DNA from 2 places in the Pseudoalteromonas sp. APC 3694 genome. Region 1 is predicted to be linked to the other one. Evidence: predicted binding sites of a transcription regulator. Region 1 holds the regulator's gene; the other holds the start of a gene.
The links. Region 1 encodes FliA, which starts transcription of late flagellar genes. Its sites were predicted from a motif close to CTAAAGNTNNNNNNNNNNNNGCCGATA; they were not measured.
Positions count from the first base shown of each region.

Region 2: QMA00_RS15735 (DUF5610 domain-containing protein) is a predicted target of FliA. The motif match lies at 1,584-1,610, and genes of this name have one in related genera.

Region 1 covers NZ_JASDDE010000001.1:50,788-54,214, forward strand. Annotated here, with positions in the region: gene QMA00_RS00270 (chemotaxis protein CheA) at 1-213, opposite strand, end outside; gene QMA00_RS00275 (protein phosphatase CheZ) at 228-995, opposite strand; gene cheY (chemotaxis response regulator CheY) at 1,012-1,395, opposite strand; gene QMA00_RS00285 (RNA polymerase sigma factor FliA) at 1,436-2,146, opposite strand; gene QMA00_RS00290 (MinD/ParA family protein) at 2,173-3,033, opposite strand; gene flhF (flagellar biosynthesis protein FlhF) at 3,026-3,427, opposite strand, start outside.
Region 2 covers NZ_JASDDE010000057.1:21,437-24,863, reverse strand. Annotated here, with positions in the region: gene murI (glutamate racemase) at 1-363, opposite strand, end outside; gene QMA00_RS15735 (DUF5610 domain-containing protein) at 430-1,554, opposite strand; gene trmA (tRNA (uridine(54)-C5)-methyltransferase TrmA) at 1,719-2,816, shown strand; gene QMA00_RS15725 (thiol:disulfide interchange protein DsbA/DsbL) at 2,893-3,427, opposite strand, start outside.

The DNA.
Region 1 (3,427 bases):
TTCAGCACCATGACATGCATCAACAAGCTCTGTCATAGCCAAAAAGCCAGCGCCACCCTTTACAGTGTGGAAACCGCGAAATATTGCGTTTAGTAGCTCAGTATCATCTGGGTTGTTTTCCAGTTCTACTAACTGTTCAGATAAAAGCTCAAGGATTTCTCCGGCCTCTACTAAAAAGTCTTGTAAAATATCTTCATCGACTTCAAAGCTCATGCAGTACTCCCCTATTAGAAGCCCAAACTTGATAATAGATCATCAACTTCATCTTGATCAGATACAACATCATTACGCGATTCTTTATCAATAATAGGCCCTTCGGGACCTGCTAGTGTTTGTGCAACAATGGGATCTTCTATTTTTTCTGGTTGTTCAGTTGGTTCAACCTCACCACCTTGCGCTGCAAATGCAGTTAAAAGGTGAATTAAACTTTCTTCAACTTCACGGACAAGTTCAATAACACGGCGAATAACCTGACCGGTTAAATCTTGATAGTCTTGAGCCATCAGCACATTAGTCATCAGCATTTGTAACTCATCGGTTTTGTGATGAGAACTGCTCATAAACTTATCAATACTATGGCAAAGTGATTTAAACTCACCAAGCTCTATTTCGCGGTTCATTAAACGATCCCACGTTGGCTTGATATCAGCTATTTCGTCAGCGATTTCTTGTGCTAATGGTAAGCTTGCTTCAACCGCATCCATTGTCTTATTGGCTGCGTTTTCTGTCATTTCCATGACATAGTTAAGGCGTTTTTTTGCGTCAGGGATGGCATCAGTGGTAATGTCTGTTAAACGCGTGTCTAACTCGAAACTTTTTAAAGCTTCGTGCAGTTGACGCGTCAACTTTCCCACCTCAGCAAATAAATGTGATTGCTCTTGTGAAGCTGTTTCTAAAATTAACTGATTCGCTTTATCTTGCTCACCATTTTCTAAAAAAACAACTAACTGGCGAGCTTGTTCTAAAGTAATCTGAGGCGCAGCAGGTGCTGACATAAGCCTCTCCCTCTCATTAACCTAAACGTTCGAACACTTTTTCTAATTTAGTTTTCAATGTACTTGCAGTAAATGGTTTAACAATATAACCATTAACACCTGCTTGGGCCGCAGCAATTATTTGTTCTTTTTTAGCTTCTGCTGTAACCATTAAAACAGGAATATGCTTTAATTTTTCATCAGCTCGAATTGCCCTTAAAAGATCAATACCTTGCATGCCTGGCATATTCCAATCTGTTACAACAAAATCAAACGCTTGATTTTGCAACATAGGCAAAGCAGTTGACCCGTCATCTGCTTCTTGAACATTGGTAAAACCTAAATCGCGCAACAGATTTTTAATAATACGTCTCATTGTTGAGAAATCATCAACAACAAGAATTTTAATGTTTTTATCCAAAACATCCTCCAGTGAGGCCTGAACCTTTATTTACTTACTTCTAGTTTATCCAGTCATTGATTTTTGCTTTAAGCTTAATCATCGCCTGACCATGTATCTGACTTACACGCGATTCACTTACATCGAGTATATGTCCAATTTCTTTTAAATTCATCTCATCGTTATAGTACAAAGAAAGCACCATTGCATCTTTCTCCGGTAACGACTTTATTGCACTGAGTAAAGACTCATTAAACCGTTCATTTTTAACATTATTGAACGGTTTGTCTAGTGCTAAATCTTGGCCATGGGGTGTAATCACATCGTCATCTATACCAAGGTCTTCAATGCCTAACACTTTGCTTACATTTACATCGTTTAAAATATGATGGTACTCATTTAGCGAAATTTCAAGTTTTTCAGCAACTTCACTATCTTTAGGTTCACGGTTTAAACTGTTCTCAAGCGCAACAATAGTCTCTGCAACCAAACGGCTTTTTCTGTGAACTGAACGTGGAACCCAATCGCCTCGGCGCATTTCGTCTATCATCGCACCACGAATACGAATACCGGCGAAGGTTTCAAAACTTGCACCTTTGCTTGGATCAAAGTTTTTTGAAGCTTCAATTAAACCAATCATACCCGATTGAATTAAATCATCTAGCTGCACACTGGCCGGTAAACGAGCAATTAAATGGCACGCCACTTTTTTGACTAATGAGGCATGCTTTTCAACAATCATATTTAAATTCTGTGTTGACTGATATCCCATAACTCTATTCACCGGTATTGTCATTGTTAGTTACTAACTAGTTTCTCAATGAAAAACTCTAAATGACCCGAGGCTTGGCTAGGTGTTGGCCACTTAGCAATTTTTGTAGCCAGTGTTTTAAAAGCAATTGCAGCAGGCGACCCAGGAAAAATCTCAACAATTACTTTTTGGCGGCGCGTTGATTTGCGCATATTTTCATCATATGGAACCGTTGCAACCAACTCCATTGATATATCTAAAAATCGGTCGGTAACCTTTGAAAGTTTTGCAAACAATTCCTGCCCTTCGCGTAAACTGCGCACCATATTGGCAACAATTTTAAATTTATAAACGCCGTGCTCACGGCTAAGTACTTTAATTAAAGCATAGGCATCGGTAATTGATGTAGGCTCATCACATACCACCACAAGCACATCTTGCGCTGCGCGAGAAAAACTCAGCACCATATCGGAAATACCCGCAGCGGTATCAACAATTAAAATATCAAAGTCGGTGTTAAGTTCACTAAATGCACGAATAAGTCCAGCGTGCTCTGAGGGTGATAACTCAACCATACTTTGCGAACCCGATGTTGCAGGCACTATTTTTATGCCTGCGGGACCTTCGACTAAAATATCATCAAGTTCACATTCGCCCGATAAAACATGAGATAAATTACGCTCAACGCGCAGTCCAAGCATCACATCACAATTCGCTAATCCTAAATCAGCATCTAGTACAAGCACACGTTTGCCTTGTTGGCCTAACGCGATTGCTGTATTAAGGGATACGTTCGTTTTACCCACTCCACCTTTGCCGCCGGTGACAGCGATAACTTTTACGCCGTTATTATTATTCTTGCTCATTTTGCGAAGGCCGCTTGCTTGATCTAAAACTGTGTTAATCATACATCTCTACTGTGCTCGACGCCACTGATTGGTGTCGTGATTGTTGTGCTTTTATTCTTTTTAAATACAATTGCTCAGCTTTTTTTACTAGTTTTTCGGCATTTGCCACTCTAATATCTTCTGGTACTCGCTGACCGTTAGTAAGATACCCTATTGGGAGACGATTTTGAATCGCAATACTAATAATCTCACCTAAACTCAATGACTCATCAAGTTTAGTAAAAATACATCCACTTAGCTGTACTTTTTTAAAGTGCCTTACTGTTTCTTGCAATACATTAATTTGCGCCGTCGCACTTAATACTAAATAACTACGTATATCAACACGCTGATTACGCATCAAGGTGTTTAACTGCTCGGTTAAGCGTAAATCACGTTGACTCATTCCCGCTGT
Region 2 (3,427 bases), on a different contig from region 1:
TACCGTTGCGGGAGTTGCCAATAAACCTATATGCTTTGATTGCGTTAATTGCGCTGCGGGTTTAATTGCAGGTACAACCCCAACAATAGGAATATCGGTAATTTGGCGTACCGAACTTAACGCTGATGTTGAAGCGGTATTACAGGCTATAACAATTAAGTCGACATTAAGTGACTCATCTTTAATAAATTGGATCAATCCGCATAGGCGATTAATGATGGTTTGTTGCGATTGCGCACCATATGGCAATAATACGTTATCCATAAAGTAGCTGTATTGAGCATGAGGAATGCTTTGCTGAATATGCTCAAGCACGGTGGTTCCACCTATACCTGAATCAAATACCATGATGTGCGCTGACAAACTACCATTCCTACTCTTTACTAAGAACGGCAGTTTGCCATGTGGCTTTTATAAAAGAAAGTAGTTTTACTCAGTGCCTAGCATCGCAGTAGCGGCGTTTAGTTTATCTAAGTTTTCAAACATGGTGTTAGTGTAATCAACCAGTTTATCTATTTCTTGTTGATCTTGATTTAGCCATTGAATGATACCTGATAGCTGACTTTCTAATCCTAGGGTTTGCGCTTTAGAGTAAGCCGATTTTAGATCATCATTAAAAGGGGCAACAGTTTCGGCAATGGCTTTTTCTGATGTTGGCTTAATTTGTTCATACTCTTTAATGGCAGCAACGGTTTTGCTTTGACGTAAGTCCATTGAGAATGCCACCAGCTGTTCATTCCCTAAACTGAGTTCTTGGGCTTGTTCAAATGCTTTGTCTAAATCGCCACTGAAAAAGGTTTTACTGACATCTTGTAACTCTGCCATTAAATCATTTATGGCTTGCTGCTCGTCTTCATTAAGCTCACCGTTTACTGACATTGAGAAAGAGAGCTCACGGGATTCAGAAAATTGCGTACTAAATGATTGTGAATCATCTGTTTTTTGATAGCGACTAGATGATTGCGATTGGTAAGCATCTGCAAAGCTAATACTCACCTCATCACCTTCTGCTGTGGTAAATGTATAATCAGCACTATTGCTTAAACTTACATATTGCGCCTGACTTACAGTTACGCTTGCAGGTTGTGGGTTAAATAAGTTCTGCTCAAATTTATCGAGGCCACTAAAGATACCCTCTTTAGATTTATCAATACTCTCTTCAAGTTCTTGATTAAATACGCCCATGCCTTTTAATTCATCCACAGCCTCATCAACACCCGTCTGCACTCCTTTACGTGCCTGATTTAGCATATCTTGTAGTTTCTCATCATTAGCACCATTGGCTTTGGCTTTATTTACCGAGCTTGTTACAAAGTCTAAAACATTTTTAACGACTTCATTAAAATCAAACAGTGGTTTGTCTTTTTTGGTTTCAGCGACCGGCAAACCTAGTTCTTTTGCCATTTTGTCACCTAATACGGCAGCAGCCAGTTCTTTTCCTCGTTGCTGATAACTAGTTGGTGGCGAGTCTATTTTAGGCTGTGGCATTGCTTGTTTAGTATTGTATTTATTAGCATTACTGTTTGGAACAAAACTAAAGTTACCTATTTTCATGAGAAGACTCCTATTTAGACTTACTCTTATATCGGCCAAGTAAGCCTATACTGTAGTAAAATGCTCAAAAAAAGCTCACTATATTTGATCAAAACTAGACAAATACGCTTCGCTCCCTACAATAGCGCCGATAAACAGATCTCAACGATAAGGTTATACCGTTAATGGCAGTTATAAATATAGATACCACGCAGTACGATGCACAATTAAATGAAAAAGAGCAGCGTATTACAGAGCAATTTCAACGTTTTGGTGTAAAACAGTTAGAAGTATTTAGCTCTGAGCCCATTAACTACCGCCAACGTGCAGAATTTAGAGTATGGCACGATGGTGACGATCTGTTTCATATTATGTTTGATCAACAAACAAAAGATAAAATACGTGTTGATACCTTTGACCCTGCAGCTCCTTTAGTAGGTGAAATTATGCAGGTAATGATTGAAAATTTAAAAGGCTGCGAAGTACTACGTCGTAAATTATTTCAAATAGATTATTTATCAACCCTCAGTGGTGAAATTTTAGTGAGCTTGCTATATCACAAGCCACTTGATGAACACTGGTTAACTGAGATCAATGCCTTAAAGGAAAAGCTAAGTAGCCAGTACAAAATTGACTTTATTGGCCGTGCACGTAAGCAAAAAGAAAAATTGGGCGATGACTTTGTTACTGAGCGCTTAATGGTGAATGGCCAAGAGCTAATCTATCAACAGGTAGAAAATAGCTTTACTCAGCCTAATGCGAAGGTGAATATTAAAATGTTAGAGTGGGCACAAGAGTTATGTAAACCACTAAACAATGATTTACTAGAGCTGTATTGTGGTAATGGAAACTTTTCTATTGCACTTGCTGGTTCATTTAATAAAGTGCTGGCGACGGAAATATCAAAATCGTCGGTGCATTCAGCGCAATATAATATTGCTCAAAACCAAGTAACTAACTTAGATATTATTCGCATGTCGAGCGAAGAGTTTACTCAGGCAATGAAAGGCGAGCGTACTTTCTCTCGCTTAGATGGCATTGACTTGAGTAGTTACAACTGCCAAACCATCTTAGTCGACCCGCCTAGAGCAGGCATGGACACGCTTACGTGTGACTTAGTGGCTAATTATGAAAATATTATTTATATCTCATGTAACCCAGACACATTAGAGCGTGACCTTGAACACTTAACGCAAACCCACGAGGTTAAGCGCTTTGCAATATTTGATCAGTTCCCTTATACACACCACATTGAATCTGGTGTGTTTTTACAACGTAAATAAAAAAAAGCATTAAACAGCGCACGTTGTAAGAATAAAAAAAGCTCCTTAAGGAGCTTTTTTTATTTAACCAAACTACTTATTTATTTGCTAAGTAATTAATGAGTGCGCTTACATCTTCTGGCGATGAAATGCCTGACTCACCACCTAAGTTAAGCTTGTATTTACCATTAACGATAAACGTAGGAACGCCACGAAGTGCCCCTTTGCCTTTAAAGTAATCTTGGTCACGTTTCATTTTAGAGCTAAGTGTACGTACCGAGAAGCTTTCAAATAATTTATCAAACTTGTCGCCATCTACGCCTTGAGCTAAAAATACATCTTTTACATCTGCAAGCTCATTAAAACGAGCGCGCTTTGCATGGATATGATCAAACATCGCTGAAATAATTTTATCTTTTTGAGGTAGTACTTCAGCTGTAGCTAATGCTTGGCTGATCATGGTTTGATGTTCTGGGTCACGTACACCCACAAAATCTACATGGCTTTTCTTAAACTTTACGTTTTTATCTAGCTTAGGTTTGATCTCGGCCAGCAGTGGTTCCATGTTATTACATGCAGGACAGTAAAAAGAGAAAAACTCTTTTACTTCTGGTTTTCTGGTTGCACGATCA